Regions from separate parts of the Actinoplanes sp. NPDC049598 genome, predicted to be linked through region 4. Evidence: riboswitches for the same ligand, from Rfam matches in the RefSeq annotation. Region 4 holds a riboswitch; each other region holds the start of a gene.
What was found. A riboswitch is a leader RNA that binds a small molecule or an ion and turns the genes downstream of it on or off. The one in region 4 is predicted to bind cyclic di-AMP.

Region 1 (4,529 bases), on a different contig from region 4:
GTCGCCCTCGGCGGCGTGCTTGGAGATGTCGTAGGCCATCTGCAGGAAGTCGGAGACCGCAGTGGCCGTCAAAGTCGTCGCGGCCAGGCGGGTGAGGCGCGGGGCCAGCACGAGACCACCGGTGAGGCCGGTGGCGACCCACACCGCCAGGCAGAACGGGCACGTGATGAGCTCGCCGATCCCGTGTTTCAGGGAGCTGCCGTGGTCGCGTACTTCTTCGTTGAGTTCGGCCGCGCCGGCCGGCTCGCTGTAACGGGTGAACGGCGCCCTCAGCGGACTCGTGACCGAGTCCTTGGCGATCAGCCGGCTCAGCTTGTGGGTGGCGATCGACAGCAGCGCCACGTCACCCAGGGAGGGGCGCTCCGGCGCGGGCTTCCCGGTGACCTTCGCGGCGGCGGCCAGGCTCGCGGCCAGGGCACTGAAGGCGCCCATGGCGGCGAGGTAGCCGGCGAGCGGCCGGTGCTCGTGGGGGGCGTACGACTGGCCGACGCGCGCCAGCCGGGCGCGCAGCGTCTCGGTCAAGGTGGCTCCTTACTGGAAGTCCTGGGTCAGCCGGTCCTGGTCGACCTCGCGCCCGGGATTGCGGGCCAGGTACTCGGTCTCGAGCTCGGCGGTCCGCTTGAAGTGGTTGGCCAGGGCGGCGTCGGGCCCGTGCCGGAGGGTGGCCAGCCGGGTGCGGTAGAGGCTGCCCAGCTCGCGGAACAGGTCCTCGTCGGCCAGGCCGGCGGGGTCGATCCCGTTCTCCATGAGGGGCGCCGAGGAGTCCTGGGCATCGGTCATGGCGTACCTCCGTGGGCGCGGGTGGTCGGTGTGCTGCCAGCACGGTTGCCCGTGCGGGCGGGGGTCAAACCCACGCCGGTACGCTCAAGGGCATGAAGGGCCTGTGGACTCCGGCGTGGATCGCCCGGCACGTCCTGGCGCTGATCCTGTTCTTCGGGTGCCTGGTGCTGGGCTGGTGGCAGTTCAGCCGTGCCACCGGGGGCAACGCGATCAGCTGGGGCTACATGTTCGAGTGGCCGGTCTTCGCGGGCTTCGTGGTCTTCCTCTGGTGGCGTGAGGTCCAGCTCGCCCGGCGCAAGCTGGACCCGTCGCACGGCGACGAGCCGGAGCCGGAGAGGCTCCCAGGTACGGCTGTTACCGTCGGCCGGCCGGTCCGGGTGGCCGTGCGCCCGGCCGCGGACGCCGATGATCCCGAGACGGCCGCCTACAACGACTATCTGGCCTGGTTGAAGGAACACCCGGGGGCCCGCCCAGGCGACTACCCCGGGCCGAAGTAGAAGAAGGACGTGCCACTGTGCAGGGAGCCCTGACCCGCTACCGGATCATCGCCTACATCGTCGGCGTGGGCCTGCTCGCGCTCGTGGTGGTCGGCATGCCGCTGAAGTACCTGGCCGACAACGCCTCCGTGGTCGCGGTCGTCGGCCCGCTGCACGGCTTCCTGTTCATGGTCTACCTGGCGCTGACCTTCGACCTGTCCCGCCGGGCGAATTGGCCGTTCCCCCGCATGATCGCCGTGATGCTGGCCGGCACGATCCCGTTCCTGTCGTTCTGGGTCGAGCGCAAGGTGAGCAAGCAGTGGATTCCGGAGCGTCAGGCCGAGCTTGCGAATAGTCCGGCTTGAGAGGGACCATCAACACATTGTCCCGGCCGAATGACTATCTGTTATCGGGATCAATGACGCAAAGCGGTCCGCAGTCTTAAATCACTCTGTGACAGCTTGCATTTGATGTTTCCCCCGATAAGTTAATGCGGTTGGTTCGGTCCGCAGCCACTCCCCTCGGTGGCGCCGGCCAACGCCGCCCAATCCTGCGTGACGACCGCCGCCCTCCCCCGAGCGCGCAAAGTCCCACGCCGGAGCCGGGAAACCGTGTTTCTGGGGTGAATCCGCGTGCGCGCGGGAGGGCTTCTTCCGGGCCCCAACCCGACAGCTGACCCGGTAGGCGGCCAAGCGGAAGAAAGGCCACTAACCGGTGCCACACCTCCGTACGAGGCTTCGGGCGCTCGCAGTCGCGACCATGGCTGTCGCGATCACCGGGTCTCTGGCGACGGCCGCGCACGCGGCGCCGTCCACGAGCGAGCTCACCAAGAAGATCGAGGCGGCGTCCAACCAGCTCGAGGACGTCACCGAGAACTACAACAAGATGCGCATCAACCTGCAGAAGACGATCGCGGACGAGAAGAAGCTCGCGGCGTCCCTGGCTCCGGCCCAGGCCGCGCTCAAGACCGCCAGCGCCCGCGTCGGCACCCTCGCGGCGACGACGTACAAGCAGGGCCGGGTCGGCCCGATGACCGCTCTGCTGACCGGTGGACAGGACGACCTGGTCGACAAGATCAGCTATCTCGACCAGATCACCCGGTCCAACCAGCGCGACATCGACGCCTACACCGAGGCGACCCAGAACTTCAGCTCCCGCCAGGCCGCCCTCAAGGCGACCCAGGCCAAGCAGCAGGCTCAGGTCACGGCGCTGGCCACCCAGAAGACCGGCATCGAGAAGGACATCAAGAAATTGATGGCCATGCGTACCCAGGCCTACGGCCAGGCGCAAGAGACCCCCACCAAGTACAACGGTCCCGTTCCGACCATCGCGGGTTCGGCCGGCAAGGCTGTCTCGTTCGCTTATGCCCAGCTCGGCGAGGCGTACGTGTTCGGCGCCGACGGCCCCAGCACCTGGGACTGCTCGGGCCTGACAATGGGCGCGTGGGCCGCGGCGGGCAAGTCGCTGCCGCACAACACCGAGGCCCAGTGGAGTGCGACGACCCGCATCAGCAAGTCCGAGCTGCAACCCGGCGACCTCGTGTTCTACCGAAGTCTCGGGCACGTCGCGATCTACGTCGGCGACGGCATGATCATTCATGCGCCGCACACCGGCACGGTGGTCAAGAAGGTTTCCATCAACGTCATGACCCCGTACGGATACGGCCGGGTCTAGCGACCCGCCAGCGCACACGATGAAGGCCGGTACCCGTCGGGTACCGGCCTTTCGCGTCTGTGGGCGGGGGGAGGAAGGAACCTTACGCGGCCTGCAGGCCCTCGGCCCGGGCCAGCTCACGCAGCCGGCCGAGCGCCTGGATCTCGAGCTGGCGGATGCGCTCGCGGCTGAGCGAGAAGCGCGAGGCCACCTCGGTCAGCGAGTGCTCCCGGCCGTCCTCGAGGCCGTAGCGGGCCCGCATGATGCCGGCCGACCGGTCGTCGAGGTGGTTGAGCAGACCCTCGATGCGCTGGCGCTCCAGGGCGGTCAGGACGATGTCCTCGGGCGAGGGGGCGTCGCTGTCGGCCACCAGGTCGCCGAGGTTGGTGTCGCCGTCGTCGCCGACCGGCGTGTCCAGGGACACCGTGTCCTGGGCCCAGCGGGTGAGCTCGTTGACCCGCTCCACGGTCACACCGAGCGCGGCCGCGACCTGCTCGGGCTCGGGGTCGCCGCCCAGCTCGCGGACGAGCTGACGGGTGACGTTGCGCATCCGGTTGACGTCCTCGACCAGGTGCACGGGGAGACGCACGGTGCGCTCCTGCTGGGCGATGGCCCGGCTGATGGCCTGACGGACCCACCAGGTCGCGTACGTCGAGAACTTGTAGCCGCGCTCGTAGTCGAATTTCTCGACCGCGCGGACCAGGCCGGTGTTGCCCTCCTGGATGAGGTCGAGCATCGGCATGCCGGAACGCACGTAGCGCCGGGCGATCGACACGACCAGCCGCAGGTTGGCCCGGATGAACAGGTCCTTGGCCTTCTGGCCCTCGGTGACCAGCCGCTCCAGCTCCTCGCGGCTCACGCCGCGCTTGGCCTCGCCGGTCTCGAGCAGGTGCTCGGCGTACAGGCCGGCCTCGATCGCCTTGGAGAGCTCCACCTCCCGCGCGGCGTCCAGAAGCGGCGTCCGTGAGATCTCGTGCAGGTAGACGCCAACGAGGTCGCGCTCTTCGGCAACCTGATCGGTCCTCAAGACGGTGCTCTTCTCCACGTTGCCCACGGTCCCCTCATTGCCATCACTACTAACCCCGCTACGGGCGATACCTGTGTCCATCAGTTCCTCCCCGTAACGTCCGCAGTTCGCGTATTGCGGTTACTGGCATCTACACAACAAATTGCTGCCTGTACTGATTCCGGCTGGTGGGTCGAAAGTGTCACGAATGCCTGGGTGATAGCTGAGAGCCCAGTGCGTAGTTCCTGAGCAGGTGTCACTCCGCTGGCATTCCCACGCGCCCTGGTTGTCGGCAGCGCTGACAGACGGATACCCGTCGCTCGTCCCATGACACCACCGGTCCCTCATCGATCACAGCGACGGGCATCACCAAGGTCCTTGGGACGCTCGTCACCACCCTGTACGGCCGAGTGGCTTCCCGGGTTCAGGTGGTGGATCGTCAGGTTCGCTACGGGTCTGAAACAAAAGCACCATCGAAAAGATCCCGAGGCGTTCACCGAACGGGACCACCTGCCACAATGCGGCACGCGGCGGCGCAGTTCACTCGCCCGCACGGGTGATGCCCAGGCGAGTGACCCACCGTTCGACAACGGTTCGGAGCGCCCGGACCATCC
Region 2 (4,529 bases), on a different contig from region 4:
AGCGAAATCCCGCCGTGGCGGCCGCGCTGCCGGGGTGGGCGAGGTCCGGCGCATCCCGTCGCGCCGGCCGCGCTTCCGGCGTGAGCGAGGTCTGCGACAGCGGGGGCGGCGGTGGGAGTCAGTGGAGGTTGGCGTCGGTGGCGGCGGACATCAGGGCGGCCGCGGTGTCGGTCAGCTCGGCGAGGGACGACAGCGCTGACGGCAGGGTGACATAGACGTGGTCGACGCCGGCTTCGGACAGGGCGCCGATGTCGTCGATGAGCTGGGGGATCGACGGGGTGGTGGCGACGCCGACCTGGAAGATGCAGGAGATCGCCGCGGGGTCGCGGCCGGCGGCGGAGGCCATGTCGCGGAGGCGGCCGAGGGTGTCGGCGACCTGCGGGGGCGGGGTGGCGGTGGGCAGCCAGCCGTCGGCGCGGCGGGCGATGCGGCGCAGTGCCGGCTCGCCGCGGCCGCCGAGGAAGAGCGGGATGCGCCGGGTCGGTTTCGGGTTGATGCGGGCCGATTTGATGTGGTACCGGCCGTTGTCGAAGGAGACGGGGTCGGGGGACCAGACGGCGTCCGCGACGTCGAGGAACTCGTCGAGGGCGGCGCCGCGCTCGGTCAGCGGGCGGGGAGCGGTGGCTTCGAATTCGTCGATGGACCAGCCGGCGCCGAGGCCGGCGATGAGGCGGCCGTTGCCGGCGGCGTCGAGGGCGGCGAGGGTCTTGGCCAGGCGGACGGGCAGGTGCAGCGGCGGTACGAGGACGCCGGTGCCCAGTTCGGCCCGCGACGTCACGGCCGCCGCCAACGTCAGGGTGACCAGGGGATCCGTCGTGTAGCCGTACCGCTCCGGCCAGGGGACGTCCGGCATTCCGTACAAACCGTGGGAGCCGCTCTGGTCCTCCGGTGTCAGCACCCGTTCGTACGCCCACAGGCTGTCGAAGCCGAGGTCTTCCGCCGCGCGGGCGAACGCGGTGACGTCGTGCGCTAGGTCGTATGTGGTGGTCTGCGGGAGGTTGACGCCGATCTTCACCTGGTCAAACTAGCGTCCACTGCGGAGCGTCGGATACCGCAGGGGCGCGGCGGGTATACCTGAGCGGTGGGAGATCTCGTGGACGCGCCGATTCTTGCCGCGATCGCGGGTGGGTACGGCTCCAGTACCCGGGTGCCGGGGCTCGCGGCCGATCTGCTGGTGACGGATCTCGATGGCTGGATCCCGGCCGGTGATTTCGCGGGGGACGGCGTCGAGGTGCTGCTCGAGGCGGGCCGCCGGCGCTGGCGGGCCGCGCAACCGCACGTGTCGGCGGCGCTGATCTGGAAGGCGTACTCCTACTGGCTGGGGGTGCCCGCCGTCTTCGGCTGGGTGGCCGCGCGCCGGGTGCCGCATCTCACGACGGCCCAGGTTCTGGTGCGGTTCGACGACCGGTACGCCCCGGCGCGGCTCGGCCTGCGGGAGGACATCCCGGTCTCGGTGCTGCCGGACGACCCGCTGGCCGGCCGCGGCGAGCCGCGGGTCTCCGTGGTCAGCGACGAGGCCGCCTTGCTGGCCACCCTGCGCCGGACCCTGCTCGACGAGCACGTCACGCCGCTGCTGGACGCGGTCCAGGGCGCGGCCCGGGTCAGCCGCCGCCTGCTTCTGGGCTCGCTGTCGGCGGGTATCGCCCACGCGGCCCAGCGCGCCTCGACGGTGGCGGGCGCGCCGCCGGGGGAGACGACCGGCCAGGTGCTGCGCATGCTCGACGTGGCCCACCTGGTCGACTGGAACACCGAGCGGGTGCGCCGCCGGACCTGCTGCCTGGCCTTCACGATCCCGCATCAGCGGTTCTGCGCCGACTGCTCGTATTGGAAGTGATGAAGCGTTGAACCCGACATGGGAGCGCTCCCGTATGGGTAACCGGGAGGCATGCTGATGGCGCTGTTGCTGGATCTCGCGAACATTCTCGGCGGTTTGCTGCTCGCCGCGGCCCTGCTGCGGCAGATTCCGCGCGTCGGCGGCGGGTTCGGCACGTTCGCCGACCGGGTCGCGCCGTGGGGCTGGGTGGTCGGCGTCGTGGCCCTGGTCGCCGGCGGTTACTACCTGCTGGTCCACCTCTTCGACGGGCCGCACGTCTTCCACTTCGAGGTGGTCGGCATCGCGGTCGGGGTCGCCCTGCTGTGGGACCGGCTGACGGGCCGCAAGACCGCGGAGGCGCCGTTCGGGCGAGGGCTGCTGCTGGCCGTCTTCGGCATCATCGCCGTTGTCGTCGGGCTCCAGGGCCTGGTAACGCCGGACTGATCGGCCTGGTCGCAGCCTTGATCGGTGATCACGGCAAAACGGGGCAGAACCGGGCGCATTCCCCGGCCGGGCGCACTGAGAACAACGTCACGATCGCCCTTCGTGGCTTTGCCGAGGGTCGATCGGCGTGGTTACGGTCGGCCGGTCCCACGATCGTGGGCACCGCGGGCGGAACGCCGAGTCCTGCCGCCGCCCGACGGAATTCAACTCAGGCATGGAGCGGGGGACCCAAACGTTCTCCGGCACGCCACCGCGCGTGCCTCGGGGTGAAGCCGCCTCGCGCGGCCGGGCACCTCAGCCCGAACCCGACAGCTCACCTCGTAGGCGTGGAGGTTGTTCTTCCATGGCACAAAACCGTAAGCACACCGTCGCGCTCGGCCTCACCACCGCCGGCGTGGCCGGAGCGTTCGCCCTCTTCGGCGCGGCCCAGCCGGCCCAGGCCGCGGGCAGCGTCAACTGGGACGCCGTCGCCCAGTGCGAGTCCGGCGGCAACTGGAGCATCAACACCGGCAACGGCTTCTACGGCGGCCTGCAGTTCACCAAGAGCACCTGGAAGGCCTACGGCGGCGGCAAGTACGCCAGCACCGCCAACAAGGCGAGCCGGGGCGAGCAGATCGCGATCGCCGAGAAGGTCCTCGACGGTCAGGGCATCGGCGCCTGGCCGGTCTGCGGCAAGAAGGCCGGCTCGTCGAAGAGCTACAAGGGCACCAACACCGGCGGCGCCTCGGAGAAGAAGTCGTCCTCCACCGCCAAGAAGTCGACGACCAGCAAGAAGTCGGCGACGCACAAGTCGGCGACGACGCACAAGTCGTCCACGACCCACAAGTCGACGACCGCCGCGCCCCGGAGCACCACGAAGACGACCGGCGACTTCTACATCGTCCGCGCCGGCGACACCCTGGCCAAGATCGCCAACCGCTACCAGATCGACGGCGGCTGGGAGCGGCTCGCCGAGCTCAACAAGAGCATCATCGACGACCCGAACCTGATCTTCCCGGGTCAGCGCATCGCGATCTGAGCAAGGCTCCCCGCAGCGAGAACCACCCGGCGGCTCGCCCGGACCTCGGTGCTCTTCCGCACCGGGGCCGAGGCCGCCGCCAGCATCGCGGCCGCCTGCGCCTCGTCGCGCAGGCTGCTCGCGGTGCTGCGGGCGAGCGAGACATCGTGCCAGGCGGCCGACTCGGCGGCCGTGGCCAGCTCGTACCGCTGACGCAGCCACGCGGCCGAGGCCCGGGCGATCACCAGCTCCTGCTCGACCTGGTGGAGCCGGGCGTCCCAGCCGTTGCGCTCGGCCATCGCGTCGGCCAGGGCCGAGGCGGGCAGCTCCCCGCGGCCGACGGCGGCCTCGACGGCCCGGTGCAGGAAGCTCTCCCGGTCCGCGTACTCCGCGCAGGTCCGGGCCGACCAGGGCGTGCCCCAGACGGCGCCCGCGGCGGCCCGGCGCACCCGGGCGTCCGCCTCCAGCCAGGCGTCGTAGGCGACGTTGACCGCCTGGGCGGCCTGCTCCCAGACCTCCTGCCAGCGGCCGGCGCTCGCCGCGGCGCGCTCGGCCGCCACCTGGATCTCGGAGGCGAACTGCGCCGCCTGGGCGGCCTCCTCGGCCTGGCGGTTCTTGAAAGCGCTCCGGGCCCGCAGCACGGCCACGGTCTCCTGGGCCGCCTTGCGCGGGTGGCGCATCGCCTGCGGGCTGCCCAGCAGGAGCAGGGCCGGCAGGGTGAGCAGCATCAGCGTGGCCCAGATGGCCGGCGCCGGTGAGGAAACAAGCATCTCCGCTACAACGTTCATGATCGTCAATCCGTCCGCGTGTCGAGTCCACCGTGGGCAGCTGCGATCAGCGCGGGAAGGCGCTGATCAGGCGGACGCGGCCGGAGGCGCGCGAGAACCGCGGACACCCGCGGTGAACTGTGTGCTGAGGACGGTGGCGCGGTCGATCGGCGCCTGCTCGGACTCCGCGGACTCGTCGGGCTCGGTGAGCGAGGACGAGGGATCGGACACAGCGGAGGAGGAGACAGCGGCCCGCGGGGAAGACGTCGCGGACGGCCGCTGCGGCGTGGCGACCTGCGCCAGCAACACGAACAGCAGAACGGACAACAACGAGCGCAGCAGGAGTGTCCTGCGGTCGCCGGTCGTCGTCATGGACCCAACATAGCGAGCCATGGGAGATCTTGCCCGCCCGCCACACCGCCACGTCAGAGTGACGGCCGCCGCGTCAGCCGCCGCCGCTTGGCCAAACGCCCAGGTGGCAGCGCGAAGAGCCGCCGGGCGTTCGACT
Region 3 (4,529 bases), on a different contig from region 4:
TCACCAGGATCCCCTGTCATCCGTGACATCAGGCGGTAGATCGTAACCCGTCCCCCACCCATGTGAACGGAGTCCAGCATGCCGCGAAGGCGTAGTCGTACGGTCACTCTGCTGGCCGGCTTGCTCGTTCTGATCCCTTCGGCCGCCGCCGCGGCCCCTCCTCGCCCGGCGCCCCTGACGGAGCTGAGCGTGGTGTCCGAGCAGGTCGCCTCCGGGCTGCGGCGCCCGGTCGCGATCACCGGGCTGCCCGACGGCCGGATGCTGATCGCCGAGAAGGAGGGCACCGTCCGGGCCTACCACCCCGACACCGGTCTGGCCGCCGACCCGGTGCTCGACCTGACCGCCCTGGTCGACACGTCGGACAACGAGCGCGGCCTGCTCGGCATCACGCCGGCGCCCAACTTCGCGCGGACCGGCCTGCTCTACGTGGCGTACACCAGCCGGCCCGCCGGCGCGCTGACCCTGGCCCGCCTGCCCCTCGGCGCCCCGGAGCGGCTGCAGGTGCTGCTCACCCAGGAGCACGCCGAGTACGGCAACCACAACGGCGGGCAGGTGGCGTTCGGCCGCGACGGCTATCTCTACTGGTCCACCGGCGACGGCGGGCACGCCAACGACCCGTTCAAGTCGGGCCAGGACCTCGGCACCCTGCTGGGCAAGATCGTACGGATCGACGTGAACCGCGCCTGCGGCCCGAAGCCCTACTGCGTGCCCGCCGGCAACCCGTTCGTTCGTACGCCGGGCGCCCGGCCCGAGATCTGGCTGTACGGCCTGCGCAACCCGTGGCGGTTCTCGATCGACGTCGACAATTCCCTGTGGATCGGCGACGTCGGCCAGGGCCTGGTCGAGGAGATCAACCACATCCGCCCGTGGCAGGGCGGGGCGAACCTCGGCTGGTCCTGCAAGGAGGGCACCCCGATCTTCGACCAGGAGCAGTGCCGGCCCGGCGTGCAGTACGTCGACCCGGTCTTCGAGTACCCGCACTACATGACCGAAAGCTGCTCGGTCACCGGTGGCGTGGTCTACCGGGGCTCCCGGACCCCCAAGGCGCGGGGCACCTACATCGCGAGCGACTATTGCTCGACCCTCGCCTTCGCCGTGCGCCCCAGGCCCGGCGGCGGCTACGAGTCCGCCACCATCGGCAACTTCCCGACCCAGCCGACCGCCTTCGGCGTCGACGTGCAGGGCGAGCTGTACGTGCTGAGCGACTACCCCGGGTGGCTGAGCCGGGTGCGTTTCGAGTGAGCTTGCGGCCGGGCCGGGAGGCGGTACAACGCCGTACGCCTCCCGGCCCGGTCCGCCGCTCCGGGGTCAGGCGAGCCGGCGGACGACGTAGTTGGAGCTGAAGATCTTCCGCTTGCTGACCCGCGCGCCACTGTGCGGCGAGTCGTAGATGTAGCCGTTACCGGCGTAGATGGCGGCGTGGTAGCCGTACGAACCCCGGCGCGAGATCAGCAGATCACCGGGCTTCTTGGCCGACTTGCTGACGCCACGGCCGTACCGCTGCTGCGAATGCGCCTTGTGCGGCAGCTTGACACCGACCGACTTGCGGTAGACGTACATCGTGAAGCCGGAGCAGTCGAACCGGTGCGGTCCGGCCGCGCCGTAGAGGTAGAGCGCGCCGACGTGCCGACGCGCCTCGGCCAGGATCTTGGCCCCCTTCCCGGACGACGGCCTGATCACGGTGACCTTGATCTTCCGGCCGACGTGCGCGGCGAAGACGGCGTTGCCGGTGTAGGAGGTGCGGAAGTATCCCGTCACCTTCGGCGCGGCCGAGAAGCTGACCGTTCCCTTGCTGGTCAACCGCTTTGCGAACCAGGTGTGCCACTTGCCGTTCCGGTACGCCTGCAGGCGTACCACCCCCGAGGTGATCGCCGCGCCGGTGGCGGGGTTGCGGTAGGTCGCGGTGATCCGCACCGACTTGCCGGCGGTCAACGACCGGGCGCTGTACGTGGTCCGGATGGAGACCTTCTTCTTGGCCGCGGCGGCTTTCGTCGCGGAGACGTGCGCCGTGGGGGCCGGGCCCGCCGCGGCGACCGCGCCCGGAGTGCCGACCAGCTGGCCGGCGCCGAGGCAGAGACCCAGGGACAGTGCGATGGTGCCGGTGCCGACGGACATGCGGCGCCGGCCCGAACTGTGTTCGTGCACGGTGGAAACATCCTTCCGGCACGCCTGCGAGGTTAGCTGTCGGGTTCGGGCGGGAAGGTTGCCCGGCCGCCGGGGGCGGCTTCACCCCAAGGCCCTCGCCACGCCGCCCGCACCGGGTGCGGTGGCGCCGAAGAGCCGATGGTGGTTCCCCCGTCCCTGCCCCGTATGCCTTCGCGGTGGTGGTGTCGCTCATGGTCGCGACGACCGACCGGGGTAGGGCTCGGCGTGAGCCGGTTCGTCGCGAGCCGGCCCGCTCTGCGGTCGGCCCCATCTTGCTACACCAATTCCGCCGCTCCCTCCGAGCAGCAAAGACTACCCAAAGTAGTTGGCACATTGCTGAGTGCCCGGTTTCTTGCAGTTGAAATGACAAGCAGTTATTGATCTGCTACAAGAGGTGTAAGTCGACCAGTGAAAAAGGCCACACAATTCTCGGTCGAGGGATAGGCCCGGCGAGGCTGGTAACACCTACAAAGTGTAGGTTTTTACTTTCCGGAAGAGGCGACGCCATCTGATGACCGCAGCCCTCGGCCCCTCGTTCCTGAACCCGGAACACCTGATCTCCACCTTCGGCCTTCTCGGCATCCTGGCGCTCGTCTTCGCCGAGTCGGGCCTGCTGATCGGTTTCTTTCTGCCCGGCGACTCGCTTTTGTTCACCGCCGGGCTTCTGGTGGCCGACGGGACGTACCTCAAGCAGCCCTTGTGGCTGATGTGCCTGCTGGTGTCGATGGCGGCGGTGGCCGGGGACCAATTCGGTTATCTCTTCGGCCGCCGCTTCGGGCCGTCGCTGTTCCGGCGGCCGGACTCGCGGCTGTTCAAACGCGAGAATCTGACCCGGGCCAGTGGATTCTTCGAGAAGTACGGCGCCCGGTCCGTCGTTCTCGCCCGTTTCGTTCCGATCGTGCGGACCTTCACGCCCATCGTGGCCGGAGCCGGCCACATGAAATACCGCACCTTCCTGCTTTTCAACGTCATCGGCGGCACGCTGTGGGGCTGCGGGGTGACGATTCTCGGCTATTTCCTCGGGCAGATCGCGTTCGTGAAGTCGAACATCGAACTCATCCTCGCCGGCATCGTCGCCGTGTCGGTCATTCCGGTCGGCATCGAGCTCCTGCGCGGCCGGCGACGGGCCCGGGCCGGCCGATGAGGGCGGGTCACGACTCGTCGGCCAGCAGCTGCCGCAGCAGGGCGGCGTCCGCCTCGTCCAGCGTCCCGACGAACTGCTGGAGGACCCGGAGCCGGTCCGGGCGGGCGGCCAGGGCCGCGCTCATCTGCGCCGCCGCCGCGGTGGCGGCATCCTGGGTCGGCCAGTAGGCGTGCCCGCGGCCGGCGCGGCGCCGCTGGACGGTTCCCTTGTCGTGCAGCCGGATGAGGATGGTCTGCACGGTGTTGTAGGCGAGGCCACCACCCAGCGCCTCCTGCACCTCGGCCGCGGTCATCGCCTCCGGGGCGGCCCACAGCACGCTCATGGCCGCCGCTTCGAGGCTGCCGGGCGTCCGCCGCCCGCCCTTCGTCGTCACCGTCCTGACCTCCGCGGTCAGGATAGCCGCGGCGGGGTCCGATCTGCTCGGACCCCGCAACGGTCAGGCGGTCGCCAGGAGCTTGCTGTCGACCGCGGCGGCCATGGCCTCCATGCCGGCGTTGTTGGGGTGCATGTGGTCGCCCTGGTCGAAGCGGCTGCTCCACCGGGTCGGGGTGGCCGGGTCGTGCACGGCGGCGTCGAAGTCGACGACGCCGTCGCAGCCGCTGGCGCTGGAGCGGACGAACGTGTTGAAGGTCTTCCGGCCGGCCTCGCCCGTGCTGTTGTAGCTCTCCGAGTCCGCGTACGGCACCAGGGTTCCGCACAGGACCTTGACGTTCGCGCCGTGGCTGCGCTTGATCAGCTGCTTCAGGCCGGTGACGAGCCGGGACCCGCCGGACGCGTCGGCGCCGCCGAGGTCGTTGATCCCGAGGTCGGCGACGATCACCCACTTGACGCCGGGCTGGCCGAGCACGTCGCGCTGGAGCCGGTTGAGGGCGCTGCGGCCCTTGCCGTCCTGCAGGAAGGAGTTGCCGCTGATGCCCGCGTTGAGCACCCCGATGGCGCGGCCCTCGCCGGTCAGCCGCCGGGCGAGCACGTCCTGCCAGCCGCGGTTCTCGTTCCAGGTCGAGTCGTAGCCGTCGGTGATCGAGGCGCCGAGCGCGACGACCGCGCCCTCGGCCTTCGGGTTCTGGACGTCGACGCCGGCGAGGAAGTAGTAGCTGTAGAACGAGCGCATCCCGGACAGCTCGGCTTTGGTGCTCTGGTTGCCCGAGCCCGCGTAGTTGTCGCGGTTCGCGGACTCGTGCTGGGTCACCGAGGTGACCTTCTCCGGGACGTAGGCGCTGACGGCCAGGTCGGTGCCGGC
Region 4 (4,529 bases):
TCCCCACTGTCATCGCGGACGACGCGCACATCGTCTACCGCATCTACGGTTCGGTCGCGCCGGGGGCGAACAGCCCGCTGGCCAGCTTCAAGCGGATCGTCACAGGCAAGAAGAGCGCGGCCGTGCGCGAGGTGCACGCGGTCAAGGGCGTCAGCTTCGTGGCCTACCGCGGCGAGGCGATCGGCCTGATCGGCACCAACGGGTCCGGCAAGTCGACGCTGCTGCGGGCGATCGCCGGCCTGCTGCCGGTCGAGCGGGGCGGGGCGATCTACGCGGCCGGCCAGCCCTCGCTGCTGGGCGTGAACGCCGTGCTGATGAACGACCTCTCCGGCATCAAGAACGTCGAGCTCGGCTGTCTGGCCATGGGCATGACGCCGGCGCAGGTCAAGGAGCGCACGGCCGAGATCGTCGAGTTCTCGGGCATCGACGAGCGGGGCGACTTCAGCTCGCTGCCGATGAAGACCTACTCCTCCGGCATGGCGGCCCGGCTGCGGTTCTCGATCGCCGCCGCCAAGAAGCACGACGTGCTGCTGATCGACGAGGCGCTGGCAACCGGTGACGCCAAGTTCCGCAAGCGCAGCGAGCAGCGGGTGCGCGACCTGCGCGAGGAGGCCGGCACGGTCTTCCTGGTCAGCCACAGCGAGCAGTCGATCCGGGACACGTGCGAGCGCAGCATCTGGCTCGAGTCGGGCGTGATCCGCGCCGACGGCCCGACCGAGGACGTCCTGAAGGAGTACGAGACCTACGTCCGCAAGTAAAGGTCTCGCACTCCCCCGGCTCAGCTAGCGCATCGAGAGATGCACGTGGTTGGTGTGGTCGCTGGAAGGGTCGCCGTTTCCGCGGGTGTACGCCTTCCAGCCACTGCTCGGCAGCCAGATCCGCTCGAACCAGATCACGTAGAGCACGCCGAGCCGGTCCGAGTTGTTGATGAAGTAATTCGCGAGATTGGTGCCGTACGTCTTGCTGGCACCCGTGGCGACGCCGCCGAAGCCGTTCTTGTCGGCGGCGAAGTCGCAGGCCTTGCCCTTGGGATGCTCACCGCTGTTCTGCTCGCGGAAGCAGGCCACGAAGCGGGTGAAGCCGTCGGCCTGGGCCTGCTTGAGGGCGTTGAGCGTGCGCGGGCTCAGGCAGCCACTGGTGGTCGGGTCCTTCTCGGTGCAGCCCTCGGACGGCAGTGAGCCGTCCGAGTCGCGGGGCGCCGCTCCCGCCTTCTTCTTGCTGGAGCTGCTGGGGGCGTTGTCGCTCGGCTGCGGGGCGTCCTCGCCGGTCTTGTCCTCGCCGCCGGTGTTGGCCGCCTTGAGGGCGCTCTCGGCCTGCACCTTGCGCTTGGCCATCAGCGCGACCTGCTTCTGCTCGTTGCGCACCTCGGTGTCGATGGCCACCTTGGCCGCCTGCTGGGCGTCCCGGGTGGTCTTGAGCGCCGCGACCGCCGTGTTCTCCTTGACCGCGATCGTCTCCAGGGTCTCGGCCCGGTCGAGGAAGCCCTCAGACGAGCCGGCCGCGAGCAGCGCGCTCATCGGGCCGAGGCGCCCGGTGCGGTACGACTGCTGGATGATGTCGTCCAACGCCGCCTGACGCGGGCCGATCTGCTGGTCGAGCTCCTTGAGCTTGGCCGCGAGCTCGGCCTGGCGCTTGCGTGAGCGGTCCAGCGCCTCCTTGGCCTCGACGAAGCCCTTGGAGGCGGCCTCGAGCTGCTGGATCAGGGTCTTGGGAGCGCCCTCGCCGTCGTCGCCGGTGTCGCCCGGCGCGGCCGAGGCCGGGGAGGCCAGCGCGAGGCCGGAGAGCGCGACGAGCAGCGCCAGGGTGGCTGCTAATCGTCGCCGGACAGTCTTGTGCCGCACACCTGTTCCTTCCGTCGGCCGCCGACCGAGTTAGCTGACGGGTTCGGGACGGAAGTGATCCCTACCGCGGATGCGGATTCACCCCGGAAAGATTGGTTCCCCGGCTCGTTCGGAAACGATTAGGCGGCGATCCCCGGGGGGTGGGGATCGGCACCGACCATACCGAAGACATCGAACGATCGACAGTTATCGCACGCGACGCAATTGAATGGCGACACACCGTGACTGCAATTACGGAATGTTACAAGTGGACTACGCGAATACTGTTTCGCGAGGCCTGAAGGGCGGCCCGTTGTCGGGTAAACTCGCCGTCGGCCCGCCCAACCAGGCACCGCCCCCGAGGTGCCGGCGGCCACCGCCCAATCGCCGCGAGGCGAGCCGGGGAACCAGGTCAGTGTGGGGTGAGTCCGCGTCAAGCGGTAGGGATCGCTTCCGTCCCGAACCCGTCAGCTAACCCGGTCGGCGGTTTACTCGGAAGGAACCTGCATGACCGTACGACCCCGCCGGTGGCTGATGCTTGCCCTGGCGCCGATCGTCTCTGTCGCTTTCCTGGCCTCGCCCATATCTCCGGCTTACGCCGAGCCCGGCGACGGGACCTCCGCGACCCCGGACGAGTCGGCCGGCAAGGAGAACCAGACCCTCGACGAGTTGATCGAGTCCTCGAACCGCCGGTTCGTCCAGGCCAAGGGCGCCGTGGCCAAGTCGACGGCCGCGCAGAAGGCCCTCGCCACCAAGATCAAGACGGCCGAGGCCCGGCGCAACGAGCTGATCCCCGAGGTCAACGCGATCGCCAACCAGCAGTACCGGTTCGGCCAGCTCAACGCGGCCAGCTTCCTGCTCAGCAGCAAGGGCTCGGACGACTTCCTGCGCCGGGCCATGTCGCTCGAGGAGATCAACACCGAGCACGACCGGAAGCTCGGCGAGCTCAACAAGGCGATCGACGAGGTCACGAAGTCCAAGGTGGCGCTGGACGCCGAGGTCAAGAAGCAGCAGACCAACCTGGTCGCGATGCAGAAGCAGAAGGAAGCGGCCAGCCAGGCCCTCAACCTGGTCGGCGGCGAGGGCCTCACCCAGGGCCACGTGCTCGCCAAATCTCCCGTCGCCAAGGCCGCGCCCCGCAATTCCGACGGCGGTTTCTCGCCCGAGTCGTGCACGGTGAAGGACCCGACGACCAGCGGCTGCATCACCGCCCGGACCTTGAACATGTACAAAGAGGTCAAGAAAGCGGGCTTCGACAGATTCGTGGGCTGTCACCGTGACGGCGGGCCGTTCGAGCATCCGAAGGGCCGGGCCTGCGACTGGTCATTGCAGGACAGCGGTTTCGCGGTCGCGCACAACGCGGACATGAAGGAGTACGGGAACAACCTGATGGCGTTCCTGGTCCGCAACGCGGACCGGCTCGGCATCTATTACGTGATCTGGTACAAGCAGATCTGGTTCCCCTCCGAGGGCGAGTGGAGGGCGTACCACGGGCCGAGTGACCACACCGACCACGTGCACGTCTCGATGCTCTGATCCGCCACTCAAACGTGAAACGGCCCCCGGTTCGCACCGGGGGCCGTTTTCGTCATTCGGTGAATCAGGCGGTCGCGCGGCGCACCGGAGCACGGCCGGCCGGCTGGGCCGGCGCCGGGCCGACCTGCGACGGGGCCGGGTTGGGCACGGTCACCGGCTTGACCTGGGTGACCTCGACCTCCTTGCCGTGGTGCAGCAGCACGAGCCGAGCCGAGCCGCCGCCGTTGCGCAGCGAGTACGTGGTCTCCTCGGGGGTGACGTTGACCCGCAGGCGCAGGCCCCGCCAGAGCATCGAGAAGTCCAGCGCGTTGATCCGGCTGGGCAGCCGCGGCGCGAAGGAGAGCTCGCCGTTGAAGTCACGCATGCCGCCGAGCCCGGCCACCAGCGAGATCCAGGTGCCGGCCAGCGACGCGATGTGCAGCCCGTCCCGCGAGTTCTGGTGCAGGTCGTGCAGGTCCATCAGGGCGGCCTCGCCCAGGTAGTCGTGCGCGAGCTCCAGGTGGCCCGTCTCGGCCGCCATCACGGCCTGGACGCAGGCCGACAGCGACGAGTCGCGGACGGTCCGAGCGTCGTAGTAGGCGAAGTTGCGCGCCTTCTCCTCCGGGGTGAACGCGTCACCGCGGATGTACATCGCCATCACCAGGTCGGCCTGCTTGACCACCTGCTTGCGGTACAGGTCGAAGTACGGGTAGTTGAGCAGCAGCGGGTACGCCTCGGGCGGGGTGTTCTCGAAATCCCACTCCTGCAGCCGGGTGAAGCCCTCCGACTGCTGGTGCACGCCGAGCTCCCGGTCGTACGGGATGTGCACCGAGGCCGCCGCGTCGCGCCAGCTCGCCGTCTCCTCGTCGTCCACGCCCAGCTTGCGGGCCAGGTCCGGGTGACGCTTGGCGGCGTCGGCCGCGGTCAGCAGGTTCTGCTGGGCCAGCAGGTTGGTGTAGATGTTGTCGTTGACGACCGCCGTGTACTCGTCCGGGCCGGTCACGCCGTCGATGTGGAAGCGGCCGTGCCGGTCGTGGTGGCCGAGCGAGCGCCACAGCCGGGCCGTCTCGACCAGCAGCTCCAGGCCGAACTCCCGCTCGAAGTCGTAGTCGCCGGTGGCCTGCACGTAACGCCGCACGGCGTCGGCGATGTCGGCGCCGATGTGGAAGCCGGCGGTGCCGGCCGGCCAGTAGG

Region 1: linked by a shared signal. The riboswitch ahead of AB0J66_RS42500 (C40 family peptidase) and the one ahead of AB0J66_RS30900 (hypothetical protein) in region 4 are both predicted to bind cyclic di-AMP.
Region 2: linked by a shared signal. The riboswitch ahead of AB0J66_RS07925 (transglycosylase family protein) and the one ahead of AB0J66_RS30900 (hypothetical protein) in region 4 are both predicted to bind cyclic di-AMP.
Region 3: linked by a shared signal. The riboswitch ahead of AB0J66_RS39610 (NlpC/P60 family protein) and the one ahead of AB0J66_RS30900 (hypothetical protein) in region 4 are both predicted to bind cyclic di-AMP.

What each region holds. Positions count from the first base shown of each region.
Region 1 is NZ_JBFAOX010000031.1:41,077-45,605, forward strand. Features, by position in the region: gene AB0J66_RS42480 (DUF1360 domain-containing protein) at 1-522, opposite strand, end outside; gene AB0J66_RS42485 (DUF6158 family protein) at 532-780, opposite strand; gene AB0J66_RS42490 (hypothetical protein) at 873-1,277, shown strand; gene AB0J66_RS42495 (DUF3817 domain-containing protein) at 1,295-1,621, shown strand; cyclic di-AMP (ydaO/yuaA leader) riboswitch at 1,828-1,958, shown strand; gene AB0J66_RS42500 (C40 family peptidase) at 2,016-2,930, shown strand; gene AB0J66_RS42505 (sigma-70 family RNA polymerase sigma factor) at 3,013-4,017, opposite strand.
Region 2 is NZ_JBFAOX010000002.1:435,930-440,458, reverse strand. Features, by position in the region: gene AB0J66_RS07940 (LLM class F420-dependent oxidoreductase) at 119-1,015, opposite strand; gene AB0J66_RS07935 ((2Fe-2S)-binding protein) at 1,082-1,834, shown strand; gene AB0J66_RS07930 (hypothetical protein) at 1,892-2,257, shown strand; cyclic di-AMP (ydaO/yuaA leader) riboswitch at 2,442-2,598, shown strand; gene AB0J66_RS07925 (transglycosylase family protein) at 2,601-3,275, shown strand; gene AB0J66_RS07920 (hypothetical protein) at 3,257-4,042, opposite strand; gene AB0J66_RS07915 (hypothetical protein) at 4,109-4,393, opposite strand; gene AB0J66_RS07910 (amidohydrolase family protein) at 4,447-4,529, opposite strand, start outside.
Region 3 is NZ_JBFAOX010000026.1:48,455-52,983, reverse strand. Features, by position in the region: gene AB0J66_RS39620 (SAM-dependent methyltransferase) at 1-4, opposite strand, end outside; gene AB0J66_RS39615 (PQQ-dependent sugar dehydrogenase) at 79-1,242, shown strand; gene AB0J66_RS39610 (NlpC/P60 family protein) at 1,309-2,145, opposite strand; cyclic di-AMP (ydaO/yuaA leader) riboswitch at 2,152-2,279, opposite strand; gene AB0J66_RS39605 (VTT domain-containing protein) at 2,657-3,289, shown strand; gene AB0J66_RS39600 (BlaI/MecI/CopY family transcriptional regulator) at 3,297-3,662, opposite strand; gene AB0J66_RS39595 (GDSL-type esterase/lipase family protein) at 3,726-4,529, opposite strand, start outside.
Region 4 is NZ_JBFAOX010000015.1:129,277-133,805, reverse strand. Features, by position in the region: gene AB0J66_RS30905 (ABC transporter ATP-binding protein) at 1-758, shown strand, start outside; gene AB0J66_RS30900 (hypothetical protein) at 783-1,841, opposite strand; cyclic di-AMP (ydaO/yuaA leader) riboswitch at 1,845-1,977, opposite strand; cyclic di-AMP (ydaO/yuaA leader) riboswitch at 2,188-2,321, shown strand; gene AB0J66_RS30895 (hypothetical protein) at 2,328-3,356, shown strand; gene AB0J66_RS30890 (glycoside hydrolase family 65 protein) at 3,421-4,529, opposite strand, start outside.